DNA from 4 places in the Neorhizobium sp. T25_27 genome. Region 1 is predicted to be linked to each of the others. Evidence: predicted binding sites of a transcription regulator. Region 1 holds the regulator's gene; each other region holds the start of a gene.
What was found. Region 1 encodes PhoB, which activates phosphate uptake and scavenging genes when phosphate is short. Its sites were predicted from a motif close to TGTCATNNANCTGTCAT; they were not measured.
Positions count from the first base shown of each region.

Region 2: C5J24_RS20040 (PhoX family phosphatase) is a predicted target of PhoB. The motif match lies at 2,144-2,160, and genes of this name have one in related genera.
Region 3: ppk2 (polyphosphate kinase 2) is a predicted target of PhoB. The motif match lies at 1,587-1,603, and genes of this name have one in related genera.
Region 4: C5J24_RS25670 (YdcH family protein) is a predicted target of PhoB. The motif match lies at 2,469-2,485, and genes of this name have one in related genera.

Region 1 covers NZ_PVBJ01000005.1:208,246-212,306, forward strand. Annotated here, with positions in the region: gene C5J24_RS16660 (winged helix-turn-helix domain-containing protein) at 1-664, opposite strand, end outside; gene phoB (phosphate regulon transcriptional regulator PhoB) at 679-1,362, opposite strand; gene phoU (phosphate signaling complex protein PhoU) at 1,384-2,097, opposite strand; gene pstB (phosphate ABC transporter ATP-binding protein PstB) at 2,143-2,958, opposite strand; gene pstA (phosphate ABC transporter permease PstA) at 2,972-4,061, opposite strand, start outside.
Region 2 covers NZ_PVBJ01000007.1:173,015-177,075, reverse strand. Annotated here, with positions in the region: gene C5J24_RS20050 (MFS transporter) at 1-800, opposite strand, end outside; gene C5J24_RS20045 (alpha/beta fold hydrolase) at 997-1,887, shown strand; gene C5J24_RS20040 (PhoX family phosphatase) at 2,223-4,061, shown strand, end outside.
Region 3 covers NZ_PVBJ01000017.1:18,602-22,662, reverse strand. Annotated here, with positions in the region: gene leuC (3-isopropylmalate dehydratase large subunit) at 1-1,326, opposite strand, end outside; gene ppk2 (polyphosphate kinase 2) at 1,650-2,564, shown strand; gene C5J24_RS29705 (amino acid ABC transporter permease) at 2,650-3,468, opposite strand; gene C5J24_RS29700 (transporter substrate-binding domain-containing protein) at 3,473-4,061, opposite strand, start outside.
Region 4 covers NZ_PVBJ01000011.1:169,961-174,021, forward strand. Annotated here, with positions in the region: gene C5J24_RS25645 (hypothetical protein) at 1-179, opposite strand, end outside; gene ykgO (type B 50S ribosomal protein L36) at 279-404, opposite strand; gene C5J24_RS25655 (5-(carboxyamino)imidazole ribonucleotide synthase) at 528-1,607, opposite strand; gene purE (5-(carboxyamino)imidazole ribonucleotide mutase) at 1,604-2,101, opposite strand; gene C5J24_RS25665 (YdcH family protein) at 2,112-2,315, opposite strand; gene C5J24_RS25670 (YdcH family protein) at 2,547-2,723, shown strand; gene C5J24_RS25675 (helix-turn-helix transcriptional regulator) at 2,882-3,142, opposite strand; gene C5J24_RS25680 (sulfite exporter TauE/SafE family protein) at 3,257-4,027, opposite strand.

The DNA.
Region 1 (4,061 bases):
CGGCGCCGCGCACGGTCCGGATCACGTTGTCGGACTTGCCGAGGCTGATGACTTTGCGGAGCCGGCCGATATGGACGTCGATGGCGCGTTCATCGACGGTCGTGTCGTCGCCCCACAGGGATGCCTTGAGCTCCGAGCGGGAATAAACCTTGCCCGGTGTCCGCATCAGGAATTCAAGAAGCTTGAACTCCTTAGGCCCGAGCTTGACCTCACGTTTCTGCCGGTGAACCCGGTGGGCCTCCCGGTCGAGCGTGAGATCGCCGACCTTGAGCATGTGGTCCAGGAGGGCGGGGTTGACGCGCCTCAGCAGGTTTTTCACACGGACAACGAGTTCGACCGGGGAAAATGGCTTCATGAGGCAATCGTCGGCGCCCGCCGCCAGCGCGATGAGGTGAAGGCCTTCGCCACCCGACGGCACAAGGAGGATGATCGGAAGGCGCGACAGGATAGGGTCGAGACGGACCTCCCGGCAGACCTCGAGACCTCGCACGCCCGGAAGATCCGAACTCATGACCAGGATATCCGGCGGAACGGCTTTCAGGCGATTTGAGATCTCGGCTCCACTTGCCAGCATCGATACGACGAAGCTGTCGGCCACGAGGGCTTTCTGCAATATCAGACGGAACGACTCGTCGTCGTCGACCAACAGGACCCGCGCGCTCATCTCGTGGCCACCAACTATGTTTCCATGGAGTATCCGGCACCGCGGACGGTGCGGATGACATCCTGCATGTTGGAGAAGTTGAGTGCCTTGCGAAGTCTTCCCACATGGACGTCGACGGTACGCTCGTCGACATAGATGTCGTGGCCCCAGACGCCGTCCAGAAGCTGCGAGCGGGAGAAGACCCGCCCTGGCGCTGCCATCAGGAATTCGAGCAGGCGGAATTCGGTCGGGCCCAGACGCACTTCGCGGCTCTTGCGGTGAACGCGATGGGTTTCCCGATCGAGTTCGATATCGCCGCAGCGGAGAACGCTGGAGAGCACCTCGGGACGGGCCCGGCGCAGCATGGCCTTGACGCGGGCCATCAGTTCCGGCGTCGAGAAGGGTTTTACCACATAGTCGTCGGCGCCGGTGGCGAGGCCGCGAACACGTTCGCTCTCCTCGCCGCGGGCCGTCAGCATGATGATCGGCAGGCGCTCCGTTTCCGGGCGCATGCGCAGCCGGCGGCAGAGTTCGATGCCGGAAACACCGGGCAGCATCCAGTCCAGGATCAGAAGGTCCGGTACCCGCTCCTGAAGCCGAATTTCGGCTTCGTCGCCCCGCAAAACGGTATCGACCTCATAACCCTCGGCTTCCAGATTGTAACGAAGAAGCACGCTCAGCGCTTCTTCGTCTTCTACGACAGCGATTTTCGGCAGCATTCTTGGCCTGCTCCGTCAGTTCTATTCAGTGATCGCGCCGAGCGTGTTCGACGAGTCGTCCTTCGGACGATCGCCTTCCGGCTGGGCGCCCGTCGTCATGTAGTAGATGGTTTCGGCGATGTTGGTGGCGTGGTCGCCGATACGCTCGATGTTCTTGGCGCAGAACAGGAGATGCGTGCAGGTGGTGATGTTGCGCGGATCCTCCATCATGTAGGTGAGGAGTTCGCGGAACAGCGAGGTGTACATCGCGTCGATTTCCTCGTCGCGGCTGCGGATCGCCTCGGCCTTTTCCGCCGAACGCGTCGCGTAGACGTCGAGGACGTCCTTGAGCTGCACGAGGGCGAGATCGGAGAGATGTTCGAGGCCGCGGGCGAGTTTGCGCGGAACGCCGGTGCCCTGAACCGCGATAACGCGCTTGGCGGTGTTCTTGCCAAGGTCGCCGACGCGCTCGAGATCGGAGGCGATGCGCAGCGAACCGACGATCTCGCGAAGGTCGGCCGCAACCGGCTGGCGGCGGGCGATCGTGATGATCGCCTTGTCGCCGATCTCGCGCTCGGCGTGATCGAGGATCACGTCGTCGGAGATGACCTTCTGCGCGAGTGCGGCGTCGGAATTGACCAGCGCGCGCACAGCGTCCGAGCACATCTGCTCGGCGAGGCCACCCATCTCGGAAATGCGGCGGCTCAGGTATTTCAGTTCGTCGTCGTAAGCCGACAGGATATGGGTCGATGCCATCTTCTAGTCCTCAAAATTGATTTTCAGGCGGCACAATCGGCTGGATCAGCCGAAGCGGCCCATGATGTAATCCTGGGTGCGCTGATCGTCGGGATTGGTGAACATCTTGTCGGTGTCGTTCTCCTCGACGAGCTGGCCGAGATGGAACATGGCGGTGCGCTGCGACACGCGGGCAGCCTGCTGCATCGAGTGCGTCACGATGACGATCGTGTAGTTGGCACGCAGCTCATGGATGAGTTCTTCAACCTTGGCGGTCGCGATCGGGTCGAGAGCCGAACAGGGTTCGTCCATGAGGATGACTTCCGGCGACACGGCGATCGCACGGGCGATGCACAGACGCTGCTGCTGGCCGCCGGAGAGGCCCGTGCCGGATTCGTGCAGGCGATCCTTGACTTCGCCCCAGAGGCCGGCGCGCTGCAGGCTCGCCTCGACGATCTGGTCCATGTCGGCCTTGTTCTTGGAAAGGCCGTGGATGCGCGGACCGTAGGAAATGTTCTCGTAGATGGTCTTCGGGAACGGGTTCGGCTTCTGGAACACCATGCCGACGCGGGCGCGAAGTTCCACGACGTCGATGTTATTGTCGTAGATATCGTCCGTGTCGAGGGTGATCTTGCCGGTGACGCGGCAATTCTCGATCGTGTCGTTCATGCGGTTGAGGCAGCGCAGGAAGGTGGACTTGCCGCAGCCGGAAGGACCGATGAGAGCCGTCACAGTGTTTTCGCGGACGTTGAGGTTCACGTCGAAAAGCGCACGCTTTTCGCCGTAGTAAACCGAAACGTCCTTGCCGATCATCTTGTGGGAAGCATCGCTCATCTTTTGGTCCAGCGCCTTTTCTACTGCCGATTCTGACATCATATTCATTGTCATACTCCTTCTACCAGCGCCGCTCGAAGCGACGCCGCAAGAGAATTGCGCCAACATTCATCAGGATGAGGAACAGGAGCAGGATGATGATTGCTCCCGAGGTACGCTCGACGAACGCGCGCTCCGCTTCGTTCGCCCACATGTAGATCTGGACCGGCAGCGCCGTCGACGGGTCGAGCGGCGTGGTCGGATAGTTGGCGACGAAGGCCACCATGCCGATCAGCAGCAGCGGCGCGGTTTCGCCGAGTGCGTGGGCCAGGCCGATGATGGTGCCCGTCAGGATGCCCGGCATGGCAAGCGGCAGGACATGGTGGAAGATCGTCTGCATCTTCGATGCGCCGAGCCCGAGGGCGGCCGCCCGGATCGATGGCGGCACGGCCTTCAGTGCCGCGCGGGTCGCGATGATGATCGTCGGCAGCGTCATGAGGGTGAGCACCAGACCGCCGACGAAGGAGGCGGAACGCGGCAGGCCCATGAAGTTGACGAAGACCGCCAGACCGAGAAGACCGTAGACGATCGAGGGAACGGCCGCGAGATTGTTGATATTCACCTCGATCAGGTCGGTGAACTTGTTCTTCGGGGCGAACTCCTCGAGATAGATCGAGGCGGCGACGCCGATCGGCAGCGCCAGGACAAGCACGATCAGCATCATGTAGAACGAGCCGATGAGCGCGACGCCGACGCCAGCCGCTTCCGGACGGCTCGATGCGCCGTTGACGAAAATGCCGCTGTTGAAATGCTTGGCAAGCGCTCCGCTGTCGGAGAGCTGGGTCATCCAGCCGAGCTGCTGGTCGTTGATCTTGCGGTTCTCCTGGCCGACGTTGAGGTCGATCTGGCCCTTGTAGGCCGAGTCGATATCGCCGGAAGCGAGCAGTCTTACCGTCTGCGTCGTGCCGATGATCGCCGGATTGGCGACCACCAGGTCACGCAGCTGAACGCGGACGCCATCCGACAGCATCTGGCTGACTGCGCGGGCTGCGACACGGTCGTCCACGCTGACATTGAGCAGCTTGGCGAGCGCATTGCGGGCGACGACCGGATAGTTCGCCGTCATCAGCTTCTGCGGGTTGGTGGCGCGTTCGTTCTGCGGGTCGATGATC
Region 2 (4,061 bases), on a different contig from region 1:
AGCTTCAGATCGATCAGGGGATCCGGCAGGGTTTTCTGACGGCGCACGAACAGCCAGCCGACAATGAGCCCGCCGCCGATGGGAAGCAGATGACGAATGTCAAAACCGTCTGCCGCCACGTGCTTGAAGCCATAGATGATTGGCAGCACGGTGGCGAGCGACAGCAGTACGCTCAGGAGGTCAAGCCTGGCGCCGTCCGCGCTCTTGTATTCCGGCAGCAGGATGGGAGCTGCTATCAGCAGGATGAGCATGACCGGGATGTTGATGAGAAATACCGCCCCCCAGTGGAAATATTGCAGCAGAAAGCCGCCCAGGAGCGGCCCGATCAGGCCACCGAGGGCGAAAGCCGTGCCCCAAATTCCGATGGCGCGGTTACGTTCCGCCTCGTTGCTGAACAGGTTGACGATCAGCGACAAAGTTGAGGGTGCGATCGTCGCGCCGGCAATGCCGAGAAGCGCCCGCGACACGATGAGCTGTTGCGCGGTGGTAGAAAAGGCCGCAAGTGCCGAGGCGACGCCGAAGGCGGCGGCTCCGATCAGCAGCACGCGGCGACGACCGATCCGATCTCCCAGCGTACCCATCGTGACCAGGAAGCCGGCAACCATGAAGCCGTAGATGTCGTTGATCCAGAGGAGTTCGGAGGCCGACGGGTCGAGATCTGCGACGATCGCGGGAATGGCCAGGAACAGGATGGACAGATCCATCGAATAGATGAGGCAGGCAATCGAGAGCACGCAGACCCCGATCCACTCCCTGCGTCCGGCAAGGTTCTGGCCTGCTTTGGCACTTCCGGTATGCATGGAACTCCTCCTATAGCGGCGGCGGCAATGTGGCGCGCCAGATGATAAATGGCAACGCTCCAACCTTATCGCGCCCGGTTGGAGATGCCCCGATCCAGCCAGATGCGGTCACGACGGGGCGGACGGCAGGATTTTCAGGTGAACCAATTCACTCCTTGAATGTTGACATGCGGGTCAGAAAAACGAGGAGGTCGGCATGCTTGACGTGCAAAAGGCCAGGCATCAGACAGTCAAAGTAGATGGGGTAGACCTGTTCTATCGCGAGGCAGGGCGACGCGATGCGCCCGGTCTGCTGCTGCTCCATGGCCAACCCAGCTCATCCTACAGTTTCCGTGACGTCATCAGTCCCCTGGCGAGCGTCGCGCGGGTCGTTGCGCCCGATCTGCCCGGCTTCGGCTTTACGGAGGCACCCCACGACTACGAGTACACGTTCGACGCCATGGCGCGGACGGTCGATGCCTTGACGCGGGAAATCGGGTTGGAGCGGTTCTTCCTCTATATCCACGATTTCGGGGCGCCGGTCGCCTACTATCTGGCGCTGGCACGACCCGACCGCGTACTTGGGCTCATCATTCAGAACGGCAATGCCCATGAGGAAGGCCTCGGCCCAGTTTGGGGCGCCAGCAAAGCCTACTGGGCGGAACCTACCCTGGAGAACCGCGCGAGCCTGCCCGAATGGCTGAATTTCGAGGGGGTGCGGCACACATATGTTGGCGACATCCCAGATAGGCTCAAGCCGCAGTTCGCGCCGGAAGGCTGGCATCTCGACTGGGAACGGATGAGCCGACCCGGACTGGTCGAAATACAGTTTCGCATCTTCTGCAACTATGGCCGCTACGTCGCCCGCTTTCCGGAGATTTCGGCCTATCATCGCGATCACCAGCCGCCGGCGCTGCTAGTCTGGGGGCGGCACGACCCCTATTTCGAGCTCGATGAGGTAATGGCTTATGCCCGCGAGCTCAACCGATTGGATATGCATATTTACGACGGGGCGCATCTTCTGCTTGAGACGCATCATCAGGAATGCGCCGCCCTTATATGCGAGTTCATCGTAAATTCACAGAGCGCAATGCCCAAGTCGACATGACCCCACCGAGATCAAGATGGGTCCGAACCGGCCGGTTTTCGATCTTTTTCGCCCACTGACGCACACAGGACGGTGGCTGAGGCGCTGTTCGGCATAGGCTGCCGCATCGAGAACTTGCTTACCGCGCGGCGGGCTCCACCCTCCCCTGAAATACACTCCCTTGAAGGCCTCGCCCGCAGCGGTAACACTTATGGTTTCGCCGGCTTCAAAAAGATTTGGAACCCCTGAGACAAGAGAGGGACGGCGCGGCGATGCCTGTCGCATACCTGTAATAGTGTAACTTTAGGTTAGAACGGCTCCAGACTTGGGGCAAATCCTAACTTAGAGGCGAGCCAATGAACGAGCACACTTCCCAGAAGATATTCCCGACGACTCAGCTTGAAGACGCGGATGGCGATGGCCACAACACGAGCGTCAACCCGACCATGGGTGAAATCATCGGCAAGCGTTTCTCGCGCCGGAATTTTCTGCAGGGTTCGCTCGCCGTCTCGGCTATCGCGGCCACGGTCAGCCCGGTCGCCCTGATGAGCGCCGACGAGGCCCGTGCCCAGGACAAGAGCGGGTCCGCCTTCAAGTTCACCGAAGTGGAAGCCGGCGTTGATGCCAGCCACCACGTGGCCGATGGTTATGACGCCGACATCCTTCTGCGCTGGGGCGATGCCGTCCTACCCGGCGCGCCGAAATTCGATCCGACCAAACAGACGGCCGATGCGCAGAGCAAGCAGTTCGGCTACAACAACGACTATGTCGGCTACATTCCGCTCGAAGGTTCGAGCGAGCACGGCCTGCTCGTCGTCAATCACGAATACACCAACCCGCACCTGATGTTCCCAGGCCTCGTCAAGGTCGTGGATGGCAAGATCAAGCAGGGCACGCTCAGCAAGGAGCAGGTGGATGTCGAAATGGCGGCCCATGGCGGCACCATCGTCGAAATCCGCAAGGCCGGCGGCAAGTGGCAGGTCGTCACCGACGGCAAATACAATCGCCGTATCACTGCCAACACGCCGATGGAAATTACCGGCCCGGCCGCCGGCAACGATCGCCTGAAAACCAATGTCGATGCGACTGGCACGCGCGCCATCGGCACGATCAACAACTGCGCCGGCGGCGTCACGCCGTGGGGCACCTACATCATGGCGGAAGAGAATTTCCATGGCTATTTCTCCGGCAAGCTGCCGGAAGGCCACAAAGAGGCCGCCAACTACAAGCGTTACGGCGTTCCGGAAGGCAGCTACGAGTGGGCCAATTTCTACGACCGCTACGATCTCGCCAAGGAGCCGAACGAGCCGAACCGCTTCGGCTGGATCGTCGAAGTGGATGTCATGGACCCGGCCTCCACGCCGAAAAAGCGTACAGCGCTCGGCCGCACCAAGCACGAGGGCGCCGAATCGATCGTCGCCAAGAACGGCAAGGTCGTCTTCTATCTCGGTGACGACGAACGGTTCGACTATGTCTACAAGTTCGTGACTGAAGGCACGTTCAACCCGAACGACCGCGCAGCCAACATGAACCTGCTCGACAACGGAACGCTTTACGTCGCCAAGTTCAACGAAGACGGCACCATGCAGTGGCTGCCGATGATCCACGGCCAGGGGCCGCTGACCGCCGCCAACGGATTTAACAGCCAGGCGGACGTGTTGATCGAATGTCGGCGCGCGGGCGACGTGCTCGGTGCCACGAAAATGGACCGGCCGGAGGACGTCCAGCCGAACGGCGTCAACGGCAAGGTCTACGTGATGCTGACCAACAACACCCGCCGCAAGGCCGACCAGGTCAATGCCGCCAACCCGCGCGCAGAAAACGCCTTTGGCCATATCATCGAGATCGCCGAAAACGACGGCGATTTCACCGCGACCTCCGGCAAGTGGGAAGTGCTTCTGAAGTGCGGCGATCCTTCCGTTGCGGCGGTCGGCGCGACCTTCTCCACCGAGACCACCAAGAACGGCTGGTTTGGCATGCCGGATAACTGCGCGGTTGATTCCGCCGGTCGGCTCTGGGTCTCGACCGATGGCAATAACAACAAGGCGACCGGCCGAACGGACGGTCTCTGGGCCGTCGATACGGAAGGTGAAGCCCGCGCCACGTCCAAGCTCTTCTTCCGCGTTCCCGTCGGTGCCGAGATGTGCGGTCCACTCTTCACACCGGATGACGAAACCGCTTTCGTCGCCGTCCAG
Region 3 (4,061 bases), on a different contig from region 1:
CTTGTAACCCTGGCGGCCTTCGAAATTGCGGTTTGAGGTGGAGGCGCAACGCTCGCCCGGCTTCAGGCGGTCGTCGTTCATCGCCAGGCACATTGAACAGCCCGGCTCGCGCCATTCGAAACCGGCATCCTTGAAGATCTTGTCGAGGCCTTCGGCTTCCGCCTGTTCCTTGACGATGCCCGAGCCCGGGACGACCATGGCGGACACGGTCGATGCAACGGTGCGGCCTTCGACAACCTTGGCCGCGGCGCGCAGGTCTTCGATGCGGCCGTTGGTGCAGGAGCCGATGAAGACGCGGTCGATGGCGATATCGGTGATCTTGGTGCCCGGCTTCAGGCCCATATAGTCCAGAGCGCGCCATTTCGAGGTGCGCTTGGTTTCGTCCGGGATATCGTCCGGGTTCGGAACGGAACCCTCAACCGAGATGACGTCTTCCGGCGAGGAGCCCCAGGAGACGATCGGCGGCAGGTTGGCGGCGTCGAGCACGACCACCTTGTCGAAATGCGCGCCTTCGTCCGTCTGCAGCGTCTTCCAGTAGTCGAGCGCCATGTCCCAGGCCTTGCCCTTCGGGGCGCGCGGCTTGTCCTTGATATACTCGAAGGTCTTTTCGTCCGGCGCGATCAGGCCGGCGCGGGCGCCACCTTCGATCGTCATGTTGCAGACCGTCATGCGGCCTTCCATGGAGAGCGCGCGGATCGCCTCACCGGCGAACTCGATGACGTGGCCGGTGCCGCCGGCGGTGCCGATCTCGCCGATGATGGCAAGGATGATGTCCTTGGCGGTGACGCCCGGCGGCAGCTGGCCGTCGACGCGCACCAGCATGTTCTTCGCCTTCTTCTGCACCAGCGTCTGGGTGGCGAGCACGTGCTCGACTTCAGACGTGCCGATGCCGTGCGCCAGCGCGCCGAAGGCGCCGTGGGTCGAGGTGTGGCTGTCGCCGCAGACGATGGTCATGCCCGGCAGGGTGAAACCCTGTTCAGGGCCGACGATGTGGACGATGCCCTGGCGGACGTCCTTTTCCGAATAATATTCGACGCCGAAATCACGGGCGTTCTGGGCAAGCGCTTCCACCTGGATGCGGCTTTCCTCGTTCTTGATGCCTTCGTGGCGGTCGGCCGTGGTCGGGACGTTATGGTCGACGACGGCGAGCGTCTTTTCCGGTGCACGGACCTTGCGGCCGGCAATGCGCAGGCCCTCGAAAGCCTGCGGCGACGTCACCTCGTGAACGAGGTGACGGTCGATGTAGAGAAGACAGGTGTGGTTCTCGTCCTCGGAAACGACGTGGTCGTCCCAGATCTTGTCGTAAAGGGTGCGGGGTGCGCTCATGGCTGCTGTCCGTAAAGCTGACTGAAACAGGAAATGGGTGTCCGGCAGCTTAGGGCTGCCGCAAGCTGAGACAATCAGCTAAGTCGGTCGCAAAGCGCCCCGGATACCCGCGCGAAAAACCGTGCCGGCAGACGTTTGTGGTCCTGCAGCACGACGATATGGTTCGCGAGGCATCCGAATTTCGATCCCATGGCCGCTGCAATAGCAGTTTCCGAAGAAATCGGCAATCGAATTGCTTCGCAGAAAATCTGTCGCATCTCTGTCATAAAGCTTTCGCGGAAACGTGGTTGATCTGAGTTTCCATAAAAGGAGGAATGCCCACCATGTCCGAACCCATGCAAGACCAGCTCAGCCGCATCAAGGAAGAGATCGCCGACAGCTTCGATGAAGAGCTGGAAATGCAGATGGAAGAGGACCGGCTCGACGAGCTGGTCGCCGAGGGCATGTCTGAGCCCGCCGAGGCGACGATCGACCGCCGAATCTATTTCCGCGAGCTCTTCCGCCTCCAGCACGAACTGGTCCGCCTGCAGGACTGGGTGCAGTACAAGAAGCTGAAGATGGTCGTGCTGTTCGAAGGTCGCGACTCGGCCGGCAAGGGCGGCGCCATCAAGCGCGTCACCCAGCGCCTCAACCCGCGTGTCGCCCGCGTCGTCGCGCTGCCGGCGCCGACCGAGCGCGAACAGAACCAATGGTATTTCCAGCGCTACGTCCCGCACCTGCCGACCGCCGGCGAAATGGTGATGTTCGACCGCTCCTGGTACAACCGCGCCGGCGTCGAGCGGGTGATGGGCTTCTGCACCAAGGACGAGCTGGAAGAGTTCTTCCGCTCGGTGCCGGAATTCGAACGCATGCTGGTCCGCTCGGGCATCATCCTCGTCAAATACTGGTTCTCGATTACCGACGAAGAGCAGGAATTCCGCTTCAAGATGCGCATCCACGATCCGTTGAAGCAGTGGAAGCTGTCGCCGATGGACCTCGAAAGCCGCGTCCACTGGGAAGAATATACCAAGGCCAAGGAGGAGATGCTCCAGCGCACCCACATCCCGGAAGCGCCCTGGTGGGTGGTGCAGGCCGTCGACAAGAAGAAGGCGCGGCTCAACATGATCTCCCATCTTCTCGCCCAGGTGCCTTACGAGACCGTGCCGAAGGAGCAGATCGACCTGCCGGGCCGCGTCCGGAACGACGATTACATCCGCCATCCGGTGCCGGCGGACATGTACGTGCCGGAAGTGTACTGAATAAAACTGCGCCCTGCCGTCGTTGACGCCGCAGGCGCTCGGCAGAGACTGAAACGGCGAGGCGGCCTTCGGGCCGCCTTTTGCGTTAGCGCTCCGTCCTCCTCCGCAAACGTCCTTCGATGCCGCGCAGGGCCAGCGACAGGCCGATCGTCAGCAGCAGGTAGATATAGGTGACGATCGAATAGGTCTCGAAGAAGCGGAAGGAGCCGGCTGCGTAGACCTTGGCCATCTGGGTGATGTCGGCGACGCCCAGTACCGAGACGAGCGATGAATCCTTCACCATCGAGACGAAGTCGTTGGAAAGCGGCGGCAGGATCACCCGCATCGCCTGGGGGAAAACGATCAGCCGGAAACGCTGCCAGCGGGTCAAGCCCAGCGCCTTTGCCGCCTCGATCTGGCCGATGTCGACGGCCTGGAACCCGGCACGAAAGATTTCGGCGATGAAGGCGGCATAACCGATCGTCAGCGCGATGATCGCCCGCCAGAGCAGCGAGACGTCGCGCACCAGAAGCGCCTGGAGCCAGCCGCCCTCGATCAGCGGCGCCAGTGCCCAATTGTAGAGCGTCACAAAGGCCGGTGCGCCGACGAAGGCGATGTAGAAGAGCAGCACGAGGATCGGGATGCCGCGGATGAGCTCGATATAGAAACGCGCCGCCTGCCTCAGCACGACATTGTTGGAAAGACCCGCAAGCGCGATGCCGAGCCCGAGCAGCGTCGCCAGGACAAAGGCGGCGAGCGTCACGCCGACCGTGATGCCGATGCCCTTGGCGACGACATTGAAGACCTGGGAATAAAGGTCGTTGAGGGCGATGACCGCCGCCAGGCCAAGGCAAAGTATCGCGAAGGCGACCAGCCACCAGGGGAAATCCTGCGGCTGGGACGTTCTGCGACGCGAAGGCGCCATGCCTTTACTGGCCCATCTTGTAGTCGAGGAACCACTTCTTGTTCAGCGTATCGAGCGTGCCGTCGGCTTTCAACGCGGCGATCGCGGCATTGACCGGCGCAACGAGATCCGAACCCTTCTTGAAGATGAAGCCGAAATCCTCGGTGCCGAGCGGCTGGCCGATCAGTTTCAAGGAGCCGCCGGAAGCCTTGACGTACCCGTCACCGGCGGTGCTGTCCGTCAGCACCAGGTCGACGTCTCCCGCCTTCAACGCCTGCACCGTCGCGCCGAAGGTCTCGAACAGCTTGATCCGCGGGTTCTGCTCGTTGCCGTCGAGGATCTCGTAGACCGCCGTGTAGAAGGGGCTCGTCCCCGGCTGTGCGCCGATAAGTCCGGTCCCCAGGGCGCCAAAACTCTTGGCGTCGGTGAAACGCTTCTCGTCGCCGCGCACCAGCATCAACTGCTGCGAGCGCATATAGGGATCGGAGAAATCGACCTTCTCCTTGCGGTCGTCCTTGATGGTGATGCCGGTCATGCCGATGTCGTATTGCCCGTCGGAAACGGCCTGGATCATCGCGTCCCAGCTGGTGCCCTGGTATTCGAGCTTGAAATTC
Region 4 (4,061 bases), on a different contig from region 1:
GGATTGCGTTCGCGCTTCAAGGCACCGAACAACGCATCCACGGGCTTGCCGGGTTTCTGGGCTGCGGCGGGAATGATCGGGGCGGCCGCAGGCGGCTTGGGTGTCGCGGTCTGGGCAAGAGCGGACGAAGCGGCGAGGCTCGCGGCGAGAATCAGGGTACTGAAACGAAAATAGCGCATGCGGATAAGGTAATCCGCCTGCGCCGAAGGTCAAACCCGATTTGTCGTGTTATCGACAATTTGATCGGCTGCGGCCGAGACCGAAGCCGATTGCCTGTATCAGCCCTGACGAGCCTTGAAGCGCGGGTTCTGCTTGTTGATGATGTAAACGCGGCCCTTGCGGCGAACCAGACGGTTATCGCGGTGACGAGCCTTCAGCGCCTTAAGCGAGTTCTTGATCTTCATTTTCCTGGTCCAGCAGTCTGTGGGCGCGAGGCCGCATGTCTATCAATCAAAAGCGCGCCGCCAAGATTCTTCGAGGGGCGCGCTCTCAGTTGGGCGTGCAGATAACCCGAGCCAATCTGCATGTCAACCTTGTGACGACGTTTTCAGGCCCTTCAATTCGGTCACATGGCCCATTTTCCGGCCCGGTCTGGATTCCGCCTTGCCATAGAGATGGACCAGAACATCGTCGCGGGAAAGCCAGGCGGGCACGTCCAGAATGTCGTCGCCGATGAGGTTGGTCATTACGCAGTCGGAATGGCGGGCGGGGTTGCCGAGCGGCAGGCCTGCGACAGCGCGGATATGCTGCTCGAACTGCGATACGACACAGGCAGCCTCCGTCCAGTGGCCGGAATTGTGGACGCGTGGGGCGATCTCGTTGGCGATCAGCGTTCCATCCGCCATCACGAAGAACTCCATGCCGATGACGCCGATATAATCCAGCGCGGCGAGCAGCTTCTCGGCCGATTCGCGGGCGGTCTTCGCCGTCGCCTCGGAAACCCTTGCGGGCAGGGTGGAGGTGTGGAGAATGCCGTTGCGGTGGACGTTTTCGGCCGGATCGTAGCAAGCGACCGTGCCGTCTATGGCTCGGGCGGCGATGATCGACACTTCGCGCTCGAAGGGCACGAAGCTTTCCAGAATCAGCGGAACGCCTCCGAGCGCATCATAGGCCCCGGCCGGCTTGTCGTCGACGGAACGGAAGACGCGCTGACCCTTGCCGTCATAACCCATGCGGCGGGTCTTCAGGACGCCCTGGCCGCCGAAATCGGCGAGCGCCTTTTCAAGGTCGGACTGGCCGTCAACGGCATGGAATCGGGCGGTCTCGATGCCGCAGGAATTCAGGAAGCGCTTTTCGGTCAGCCGGTCCTGCGACATATCGAGCGCCTTGGCCGGCGGATAAACCGGAACCGAGCGCTGCAGCGCCTCGGCGGCGGTGACCGGCACGTTCTCGAATTCGTAGGTGACGACGTCGCAGCGGCTGGCGAGTTCGGCGAGCGCTGCCGGATCGTCATAGGCGGCAGTGATCTGGGCGTTGGCGACCTGGGCTGCCGGGCAGTCGGCCTGCGGTTCGAGCACGATCGTGCGGAAGTTCAGCCGGGCTGCGGCCATGGCCAGCATGCGGCCGAGCTGGCCGCCGCCGATGATGCCGATCGTGTGGACAGTCATGGAGCCTCGTCGATTGGGTAGTCTGCAACGGCCGCACTCTGGCGGGCGCGCCATTCGTCGAGCCGATCGGCGATCTCGTCGTCGTTGAGGGCGAGAACCGCGGCGGCCAGCAGGGCGGCGTTGATGGCGCCGGCCCGGCCGATGGCAAGAGTGCCGACCGGAATGCCGGCCGGCATCTGGACGATCGACAGCAGGCTGTCCTGGCCGGACAGCGCCTTCGACTGAACCGGCACGCCGAAAACCGGAAGCGGGGTCATGGCGGCGGTCATGCCGGGCAGGTGGGCCGCACCGCCGGCACCGGCGATGATGACCTGGAAACCTTCCGCACGGGCGCCCTTGGCAAATTGCATCATCCGCTCCGGCGTGCGATGCGCCGATATGATACGGGCCTCGTAACCGATATCGAGCGCCTCCAGCGTGTCGGCGGCGTTCTTCATGGTCTCCCAGTCGGACTGGCTGCCCATGATGATGGCGACGGCAGGTCTTTCAGACATGGCGGGACCCTTAAGCGATGATGTCCGGAACAATCTGGTCTTCGAGCTGAGTCATCTTGTCTTTCAGGGACAGTTTCTTCTTCTTCATGCGCTGCACGCGAAGAGCGTCGCAGCCGACCTGGATCATGGCATTGATGGCGGCGTCGTAATCCTCGTGTTCCTGTCGAAGTTTCGCGAGCACCAGCCGGACATCCGCCTGTTCCTGATCTGCCATATTCCAGTCCCCATTCTCACGCCCGGCATTTCAGCGGTCGCCGGCATTCTCCGCAAGCCTCTACCACCAAACCGCGTTAACGGGAAGTTAGACAAGGTCACGAATTTGCCCACTTCAAACCATGATTTCACCTTCGACAAAGCCGGCCGATCGTGTCACACTTCCTTCGTAAACCTGAAGCCTCGGCATTAGGGAATGCCGTGGTAGGTGACTAAGGAAGGAACATGCCACATGACCGTCCAGGCTCATATCGCATCGCTTGAAAAGAAGCACGGTGCATTGGAGGAGGAGCTCCAGACCGTTCTCGCGTCCCCCTCCGCCGACGACCGTGAAATAGCCGACCTCAAGCGGCGCAAGCTGCGCATCAAGGACCAAATGCAGCGCCTTAAGGCAACCACGCGTCATTAGTTCCTCAGTAGGAGAAGCGCCGCTCGCCCATTGTTTCATCAGTCAGAGGCGAATAATAAAAGCGGCAAACCAATAATCCAGAAATAACCCAGAAATAACAATGACAAGGTTCTGGTCGTGGAAGGGAGCCACAATTCCCACGGTTTAAAAGCCGGTCGTCACGACCAGAACTGATCCAGCCACAGGTTCAGCCTGTCGAAGCCCTTGCTGTTGACGGAATAGATGCGCCGCGTGCCTTCCGCCGTCACATTCACCAGATTGCTATCCAGAAGAGCCTTCAAATGCTGCGACACCGCGGGCCGGCTGATCGGCAGGCCTTGCGCAAGTTCGTTTACGGTTCTCGGCGCGCGCCGCAATTCCTCCAGCAGATACCGCCGGTTAGGATCAGCTATGGCTGCAAAGGGGTCAACGGTTGTCATGCGTTGAACTTACGGTAAACGCTCGATAACGGCAAGATTTATTGTGCATCGCAACAATGTTGCTCGCCTTATTTTGCGTTGCTTTTTTAGCTGCATCGCGCTCGCTTTGCCGGGTCAGAACGGCAGGCCGTCCCACAGCAGTTTCAATCCCGCACAGAATGCCAGACCGTAAGTCATCGGATAGAAGGTTTCCGCCTTCAGATGCTTGACGATGGCCGCGCCGATCATGGTCGCGATCAGGGCGACCGGTAGAAGGGTTGCGGAGATGGTGAGGTTTTCGGAGTCGAGTGCGCCGAGGAAGAAGTAAGGGATGACCTTGACCGCATTGACGATCGCGAAGAAGCGGATGCTGGCGCCGGTATAGGCTTTCGGATCGAGCCGCATCGGCAGGACGTAGATCTGGAACGGCGGCCCGCCGGCATGGGCGACGAAGCTCGCGTAACCGGACAGGGCGCCCCAGAAGGTGGCGGCTCCCGGGCGATGCGGCAGGGGAGCCCTCGGCTGGTTGGATCGCGGGCCGTAGACCTGCCAGAAGTAGCGCACGGTAAACAGGATCGTCGCAACCGCGATGACGAGGCGCAGCGCATCGTCCGAGACATAGGCCGACGTTGCCCATCCGAGCGCGATGCCGATGATGCCACCGGGCAGGATCACCAGCAGCGTCCTGGGGTCGTTGAAGTTCCGCCATGACCATAATGCGACGATGTCCATGACGATCAGGATCGGCAGGAAGATCGCCGCCGCCTTGACCGGATCGACGGCAAGCGACATCAGCGGCACGCCGAGCAGACCGATAGCGCCGCCGATGCCTCCTTTCGAGAGGCCGACAAGCAGGACGGCGGGGATGGCGAAGGTGAAGAACGCGAAGCTAAGCGTATCGGGCATGAAGACTCGGAGGTCGATGAGGGAATGGTTGATC